2 regions of the Azoarcus sp. DD4 genome follow, and region 2 is predicted to be linked to the other one. Evidence: riboswitches for the same ligand, from Rfam matches in the RefSeq annotation. Region 2 holds a riboswitch; the other holds the start of a gene.
The links. Region 2 has a riboswitch for cobalamin ahead of CJ010_RS21600 (TonB-dependent receptor domain-containing protein). Riboswitches for the same ligand answer to the same signal wherever they lie in the genome.
Positions count from the first base shown of each region.

Region 1: another riboswitch for cobalamin. It lies ahead of CJ010_RS15095 (TonB-dependent receptor); the one in region 2 lies ahead of CJ010_RS21600 (TonB-dependent receptor domain-containing protein).

Region 1 is NZ_CP022958.1:3,257,029-3,261,403, reverse strand. Features, by position in the region: gene CJ010_RS15095 (TonB-dependent receptor) at 1-1,738, opposite strand, end outside; cobalamin riboswitch at 1,901-2,100, opposite strand; gene CJ010_RS15090 (phenylacetate--CoA ligase family protein) at 2,192-3,529, opposite strand; gene CJ010_RS15085 (thioredoxin fold domain-containing protein) at 3,552-4,250, opposite strand; gene CJ010_RS15080 (ABC transporter permease) at 4,268-4,375, opposite strand, start outside.
Region 2 is NZ_CP022958.1:4,663,652-4,668,026, reverse strand. Features, by position in the region: gene CJ010_RS21615 (DUF898 family protein) at 1-145, shown strand, start outside; gene CJ010_RS21610 (M48 family metallopeptidase) at 148-1,191, shown strand; gene cobU (bifunctional adenosylcobinamide kinase/adenosylcobinamide-phosphate guanylyltransferase) at 1,192-1,737, opposite strand; cobalamin riboswitch at 1,873-2,105, shown strand; gene CJ010_RS21600 (TonB-dependent receptor domain-containing protein) at 2,228-4,066, shown strand; gene CJ010_RS21595 (iron ABC transporter permease) at 4,073-4,375, shown strand, end outside.

The DNA of each region.
Region 1 (4,375 bases), 1.4 Mb from region 2:
GCCATGGCGTGGGGGCGAAGTAGTTGGACCACTCCACGCCGTGGCGGCGCGAGGCGCCCTTGGGTTCGGTGATGCCCTCGTCGCCGACGAACACCAGCTCGGAATCCAGCGTCATGCGCCACACCGACAGGCTGGTGTTCCAGCCCGGCAGCGGCGCCGCGCGCACCCCAAGTTCGCTGCCGCGCGCCTTGACGATCAGCGGCACGCGTTCGGCCGCGCTGCCGTCCTGCGGATTCGTCCGCGCCGTGGCGCCGCGCACGTCGTTGCTGTGGAAGCCGTGGCCCCAGTTGGCGTAGAACTCGGTCTGGCCGAGCAGTTCGAAGGGGCCGAGCACCACGCCGAGCTTGGGGCTGGTCTGGCGCGCTTCGGTATGGCCGCCGTTGTCCATGTTGAAGGTGCCGGCGAGCGCGCTGGCGCGGGCGTGGATCTCGTCGTAGCGCACGCCCAGCCCGGTGCGCAGCCACGGCGTCCATTGCGTCCGGGTATCGACGAAGACGCCGACCGCGGTCTCGGTGATGCGGTCCTCGCGGACCACCTCGGTGCGCTGGCGATTGACCGTGTTGTAGAGGCCGACCTTGTCGATGCGGTCCTGGCGCAGCTGCGCGCCGACGGCGAGTTCGGTGTCCTTCCACTGCGGGCCGAGGAACCAGCTGCGGCGCAGTTCGCCGCCCCACTGCACGCGGTCGTCGGCCTGTTCGTGCTGGTCGCCCTGCAGGCCGCTGATGTAGCCCGACGGCGCCGAATACAGGTTGAGGCCGTAATCGACCACATAGGCGCTGGCGCGGGTGGTGCCGGTGGAATCGCTGCGCGCCCATTCGCCGGCCAGGCTGTAGCGGTGCGTCTTGCCGCCGTCCTTCTGGCTGAGGGTGTCGTAGCGGTCGATCTCGCCGCTGTCGATTGCGCGCTCCGGCACATGCTCGGAGGCGGTCCAGTCGGCGCGGTAGAACATGCCGGTGATGGCGAAACCGTTGGCCGCGGTGCCGGAGGACAGCCGCAGCAGCGCGTTCTTCTTCACCAGGTTTTCCGGCTGATCCCAGGGGCCATCGTTGCCGGTGAATTCCACCGCGGCGAGCAGGCGCAGGTCGTCGTTGAGCGCGGTGCTGCCGGCGGCGAGCAGACGGCGGTAGTTGTTCTGGCCGAAGCCGAACTCGACGAAGGGCGCATCGAGCTCGCGGACGTAGTCGATGCGGGCGCTGCCGCTGGTGGCGAAGTCGCCGTCCTCGGCGCCATACACGCCTTTGCGGTACTTCACGCTGGAAATCAGCTCCGGGATCAGGAAGTTGAGGTCCATGTAACCCTGGCCGTGGGCGTGCGAGGCCATGTTGATCGGCATGCCGAGCACATGGGTGGAGAAGTCGCTGCCGTGGTCGAGGTTGAAGCCGCGCAGGAAGTACTGGTTGGCCTTGCCGTCGCCGGAATGCTGGGTCACCACCATGCCGGGTACCGCCTCCATGACCTCGGCCGGGCGCAGCAGCGGGCGGGTGGCGAGCTGCCCGGCGGTCACCGTGCCTTCGCTGGCCGAATCCGCGACGCCTATCAGGTCCTTGCCGTCGGTGGCGACGGTTACTTCCTGCAGGGTCGGGATGCCGGCGCCGAAGGCGGGCAGGGCGCATCCCGACAGCAGTGCGAAACTGAGCGATCGCAGCGTGGCGGGCAGCAGCGCACCGGTACGCAGGAGGGCGTTGAGCGCGGTTTCGTTATGGGCGCAGGCGCCGGGCGCCAGGGGGTAGCAATGCACGACTCGTCTCCGTTGTGGGGGGCGGAGCATCGTCGGCGGCGGTCCGGGGCGCGAAACGCGCGCGGCAACGGCCTGGCCGGTGGCCGGGCGAACACTGCCGCTACGAACGTATCGCAGGAAAAACACGCGCAACCTCTGCCAGGGACACCCCGCCCCGTCTGTTTCAAGGATGGACGTTGCGGCAGGTCTCCTGGCTCTCGGGTCGTCGCGCTTCGCCCGCCTTCCCGGAACGCATCCAGTGGCATGGGGTGGCGAAGCGCTCGCCGATTACAGTTGCGGGGGCAGCGCCGGAATTCGAGCAGGGCTCGGCACCGGCTTCCCATTTAATCCCCGGGCGGGGAACCTTCAACGGCGGCGAGTGTAGGTGGCGCGGCCGCGGACGGTCAAACCTTTTTCGTCGCCGCGGGCAAGCGGCGACGGATCAAGGACGCAGGCGTTTGGCCGGCTCGTCGCTCAGGCAGTCCACACCTGGCCGCGGCGGTCTTCCACCCGCTTCGCCTTGTGGGTGGCGCGCGGCAGGGTGTCGGGGTCGAGCACCGCGATGTGGGCGCCGACGCCGGTGATCGCCTTGACGCGGTGGGCGAGGCGGTCGGCAAGCGCGTCGGCTGTGCCGGGGAAGGCGGCGGCGCGCTCGACCTCGATGGTGAGGCGGTCGAGGTGGTCGATGCGCTCGATCACCAGCCGGTATTCGCCGCTGAAGTCGTGGTCCTTGCGCACGATGGCCTCGACGTCGCTCGGGAAGATGTTCACCCCGCGCACGATCAGCATGTCGTCGCGGCGCCCATGCACGCCGAGCAGGCGCTGGCTGGTGCGACCGCAGGCGCAGGGCTCATCGGTGAAGCTGACGATGTCGCCGGTGCGGAAGCGGATCAGCGGGCGGGCGCGCTTCTTCAGCGTGGTCAGCACCATTTCGCCGCGTTCGCCGGGGGCGACCGGCTCGCCGGTCTCGGGATCGAGCACTTCGACCAGGATGTGGTCTTCCGCCCAGTGCAGGCCGTCCTTCTCCTCGCACATGCCGGCGCAGGAGCCGAAGATGTCCGACAGGCCGTAGTAGTCGTACACCTCGGCGCCCCACAGCGCCTCGATGCGGGCGCGGGTCTCGGGAATGGAGCCGCCGGGCTCGCCGGCGACGAAGATGCGCTTCACCGCCAGATCCTTCTTCGGGTCGATGCCTTCCTTTTGCGCGGTCTCGCCCAGGTACCAGGCGTAGGACGGCGTGGTCCAGATCGCGGTGGCCTGGAACTGGCGCAGGATGGCGAGCAGGCGCTCCGACGGCACCGTGCCGGCGTGGATGCTGAGCGCGCCGAGCTTCTGCGCGCCGAGCACGCAGGGGCCGCCGATGAAGAGCGAAAAGTTGAGCGAGTGCGCGTAGCGGTCTTCCGGACGCAGGCCGGAAGACCAGAACTGGCGCGCCTCGTAGGCTATCCAGTCGTCGAAATCCTGCTGGGTGAAGGGCGACACCGTGGGCACGCCGGTGGAGCCGGACGAGGCCGACACATACACCACCTCGCGTTCCGGCACCGCGGCGAGGTCGCCGAGCAGCGGCTTCGCTTCCTGGCGTTCGCGCAGGATCTTCTTGTCGATGGTCGGGAAGCGCTGCAGGTCGGCGAGTGTCTTCAGGTCTTCCGGCTTCACGCCGGCGGCGTCGAAGCTGCTGCGGTAGTAAGGCGAGTTGTCGTAGGCGTGCTTCAGATGCGTCTTCAGCAGGCCGAGCTTGAGCGCGTTCCAGTCGGCGCGGCTCTGGGTTTCGAGTTGCGGGTCCCAGTACTTGCGGTCGTTCGCGTGCGTCATCGGTATTCCTGTGTGCGGTGGTTCAACTGCCCTTGCGCGCGGCGGGCTTCCAGGCGGAGAAAGGGGCTTCCTCGTAGCCGGCTTCGCGCACGTAGCGGCCGAGGCGCAGCCAGTCCGCCAGCGCCAGCGTGTTGCCGACCTGGCGCGCCACCGGGATGCCGTCGAGGTCGTAGAACACCACCGTCGGCAGCGCATACACCCGCTGCGCGTGGGCGAATTCCGCCTGGTTGGTGGGCTTGCCGTCGAAGTCGCGCAGCGCGGTGGGTTCGTCCGCCATCACGCTGGCGACAACGAAGTCGCGCTGGTAGTCGCGGCGCAGGCCGGCGTCCTTGAAGCTGGTGGCGCGCAGGCGGGCGCAGTCGCTGCAGCCGTTCATCTCGTAAAGCACCGCCACGCCGTGCTTGCCATCCTTGCGGGCCTGGGCGAGCGCCCTGGCGAGATCGGCGGTGGGCGGGAAGAACCCGTCGTCGTGCTTGGCCGCGGTGGTGGCCGGTGCGGCGCTGGCTGCGCCGACGCTGCCATCGGCGAAGAGCGCGGCGAGCAGCAGCAGGATGCCGATCAGGCCTATCCACAGGCTGCGCTCGAGCAGGCCTTCGCGCTCGGCGGTGAAGTCCGCGGGCGGCAGCGGTTCGCCCGGGATGGCATCGGGAAGCGGGTTGGGCAGCTCGGGCACCGTCGCGTCGGCAAAGGGGCTGCGATGTGGGCGATGGGGCTTGGACATGGCGGTCTCCCTGGCGATCAGCGCAGCCAGAACAAGGCGCGATGGCGCAGGGCGTCGAGCAGGCTCATCACCGCCCAGGTCACCGCGCCGGTGTAGAGGATGCCGGCGACCATGCGCGGGTAGTC
Region 2 (4,375 bases):
GGTGCGCAACGCGCGCTACGCCGCCGAACACATCGCGCTGGTGGCCGAGGACGATCTCGACGGCTTCGTGGCGGCGCGCCAGCAAGAGGTGTCGGCCACCGGCGGCGAGGTCGGCGATCTGTTCGACGTCGATTTCGGCATCTGAGCATGACAACGGCGATCGCCGGCATCTGGTTCAGCGGCGCAGGTTCGCGCCCGCAGCCGGCTACGCTGGCGCTCGCTGACGGCCGCGTCAGCGTGCTGGCCGACGGCGTGGTGCTGGCGGGACCGCTGGCACTGACCGAACTCGCGGTCAGCTCGCGCCTCGGCAGCACGCCGCGCTTCCTGCGTTTCCCCGGCGGCGCCACCTTCGAGACCGCCGACAACGACGGCGTGGATCGCCTGATCGCGCCGCTGCGCCCGCATCACGGCCTCATCCACCGGCTGGAATCCAGCCTGCGCTACGTGCTGCTCGGACTGGTCGTGACGGTGGCCTTCGTCTGGGGCGCGGTGCGCTACGGCATTCCGGCGCTGGCCGAGGTCACGGCGTTTTCATTGCCGGCCTCGCTCAACCAGCAGATCGGCGACGGTGCGCTGGAGCTGCTGGATGGCGAACTGCTGGCGCCGAGCGCGCTGGCTGCGGACGAACAGCGGCGGCTGCGGGCGCGCTTTGCCCCGCTGCTCGCTTCGGCCGGCCCGCTGCCGCTGCAGGTGGAGTTTCGCGATGCGGCGCGCAGTCTGGGCGCGAATGCGCTGGCGCTGCCCTCGGGTACCATCGTGTTCACCGATCAGCTGGTACGGCTGGCCGAGCGCGACGAGGAGTTGATGGCGGTGCTGGCCCACGAGATCGGTCACATCGAGCGCCGCCATGCGCTGCGCCAGGTGCTGCAGGCGTCGGCGCTCGGTCTGGTGGTGATGGCGGTGACCGGCGACGTGTCGTCGGTGTCGTCCGCGGTGGCGGCGATCCCGGTGCTGCTCACCCAGCTCGGCTATTCGCGCAGTTTCGAGTACGAGGCCGATCGTTACGGCGCCGCGCTGCTCGCCAGCCATGGCATCGGCGCCTCCCATCTCGGCACCATGCTGTCGCGGCTGGAGGGGGCGCGCGATTGCACCCGCCACGGCGGCTGCCGGAGTGCTGCCGGCGACTGGCAGGACTACCTCTCCACCCACCCGCCCACCGCCGAGCGGCTGCGCCAGCTCAACGCCCGCTGATCAGCCCTTCAGCACCAGCGGCAGGCCGGCGGCGACGAAGCTCACCCGCGGCACGCAGGCCGCCACCGCCTGGTTGAGGCGGCCGGCCTCGTCGCGGAACAGCCGGCCGAGCGGGGTTTCCGGCACCAGGCCGAGGCCGACTTCGTTGGCCACCAGCAGCACCCGGCCCGGCAGTTGCGGCAACACGGCCAGCAGGTCGTCGCGTTCGCTGCGAAAGCGCGGCAGCGCATCCGCACTCGCCGCCGGCGGCAGCAACTCGGCGCCGGCCAGCAGATTGGTCAGCCACAGCGTCAGGCAGTCGACGATCAGGCAGCGCTCGGCGGCGGCTTCGCGGCGCAGGGCGTCGGCCAGCGCCAGCGGTTCCTCCACCGTCCGCCAGCCGGCCGGGCGATCGGCCCGGTGGCGGCGGATGCGTTCGGACATCTCGTCGTCGCCGGCCTCGGCGGTCGCGATCACCGTGACCGCAAGCCCGCTTGCCAGCGCTATCTGCTCGGCGTGGCGGCTCTTGCCGGAACGGGCACCGCCCAGGATGAGTTCGCAGGTCATTGTGTTGATTTGATGTTTGTCGCAGGGTCGTCCCAAGACAAGACGGCTTCCTTGGGGGCAGCGGCCCGCGTAGCGGTGTTTTTTGCGCTGCACGAAAAGGGCCGGACAAGGTATCATCCGCGCCCACTGCCCCGGAAGGGGCGGCGTGTTTCAGGTGCCCGAAGGCGGTCCTCGCCCCAGGGTTAAACGGGAAACAGGTGAGCGTCTGCGGACGCGATGCCTGTGCTGCCCCCGCAACGGTAAGTGAGTAAGAGGCGCATCAAGCAGCCACTGGGTGATACACCCGGGAAGGCGATGCGCTGGGCCGGATCGACATCGGATCCGGCTACCCACGAGCCCGGATACCGGCCCGAACGCGAACTGGCGGATGTGTCGCGGGGTGGCGGCGAAGGGTGCAGTGTTGGGCTCCTCACGGTTTCTCCCGGCATGTCCTTATGCGATTGGGCCATGGCGTGCGGGGACGCGAGCCGTGGCTTGTGGGAGTATCCCGATGACCATCCGAATCTCCGCGCTCGCTGCGGCGTGCGCACTTGCCCATCCCCTGCTGGTTCAGGCCGGCGACGATCCGACCCTCGGCACCACCGTGGTGACCGCCACCCGCCAGCCGCAGAGCCTGTCCGACGCGCTGGCCGAGGTCGACGTGATCGACCGTGCCGAAATCGACAAGGCTGGCGGCAATACCAGTCTGGTGCAACTGCTGTCGGCACGCCCCGGCATCCAGGTCACCACCAACGGCGGCGCCGGTTCCAACAGCAGCGTCTTCATCCGCGGCACCACTTCCGGCCATGTGCTGGTGCTGATCGACGGCATGCGCGTCGGTTCGGCCACCTCAGGCTCGCCCACCCTGGAAATGATTCCGCTGGCGCTGATAGACCGTGTCGAGATCCTGCGCGGTCCGGCGAGCGCGCTCTACGGCTCCGATGCCATCGGCGGCGTCATCCAGATCTTCACCCGCAAGGGCGAGGAAGGCCTGCACCCGACTTTCAGCATCGGCGCCGGCACCGAGGACGCCCGCTCCTTGAGCGCGGGGCTGTCCGGCGGCGTGGATCGCCTGCGCTACAGCCTGACCGCCGGTCACGACCGCACCGACGGCATCAATGCCAAGCCGCTGTCCACCCGCGGCCGCGACGGCGACGACGACGGTTTCCGCAACGACTACTTCAGCGGGGCAGTTTCGCTCGGTTTCCGCGAGCGCGACGAAGTCGGGCTCAACGTCTTCCATTCCGACGGTCGCAACTGGTACGACGCCGGTCGCGCCTTCGATTCCTACCTCGACAAGCGCACCGACAGCGCCGGCGTGCACATGCGCAATCAGCTGACGCAGGACTGGGCCAGCACAGTCCGTGTCGGCTATAGCGCCGACACCTCGCGCACCCGTTCGACCGCCACCTCGGTGTCGGATTTCAACACCTACCAGAGCCAGTTCACCTGGCAGAACGACGTCGCGCTGGCCGGCGGTTCGCTGCTGGCCGCCTACGAGTTCCTCGAACAGAACGTCGCTACCGCCACGGCCTATGCGAAGACCAATCGCATCGTCAATTCGGTGTTGCTGGGCTGGGGTGGGGAGTTCGGCAAGCACCATGTGCAGGTCAATGCCCGCCGCGACCAGAACTCGCAGTACGGCGGCAAGACCACCGGTTCGGCCGCCTACGGCTACCAGTTCGCGCCGGAATGGCGGGTGCACGGCAGCATCGGCACCGCCTTCAAGGCGCCGAGCTTCAACGACCTGTACTATCCGCTCGACTGCGACCCGGTGTACGGCTGTTTCGGCGGCAACCCGGACCTCAAGCCGGAAGAAGCGCTCAACCGCGAGGTCGGCATCAGCTGGGAGCGCAAGGACTTCAGCTTCCGCGCCACCTATTTCAACAACCGGGTCAAGAACCTGATCGACTGGAGCACCGGTATCGCCAGCAATGTCGCCACCGCCGAACTCGAAGGCGTCGAACTCGGCATGACGGCGAGCGTGTATGGTTACCGCCTGCGCGCCAGCCTCGACTTCCTCGACGCCAAGGACAAGGACAGCGGCGACGACCTCGGCCGGCGTGCGCGCGAAAGCGGCTCGTTCGGCATCGAGCGCGACATCGGCGACTGGACGCTGGGCGCCGAGGTGGTCGGCCAGGGGCGCCGCTACGACAAGGTGCCCAACGTGGCATCGGGAAGGATGGGAGGCTATGCGCTGCTCAATGCCTATGCGCAATACGCGCTGGCGCGCGACTGGCGGATCGACGTGCGCGCCAACAACGTTCTCGACAAGGATTACGAGCTGGCCAAAGGCTACGGCACGCCGGGCATCAACGCCTTCGTCGCGCTGCGCTACGCGCCGCGCTGATCGCCGATGGCCGCCAGTCTGCCGCTGCCGCAGGGTCGTAGCGTGATGCCGGGCCGCACGCGCGCGCTCATGTTCGCCGCCGCGCTGCTGCCGGCGGCAGTACTGAGCTTCGCCTGGGCGCTGGTGGCGGGCGAGCTGCCGATCTCGGCTGCGGAGGTCGTCGCCGCGCTCGGCGGCAGCGACGGCATGGCGGCCCAGGTGGTGCGCGAACTGCGCCTGCCGCGCGCGGTGGCAACCTTCGCCTGCGGCGGGCTGCTGGCGCTGGCAGGCGGGTTGATGCAGGTGTTGCTGCGCAACCCGCTGGCCGAT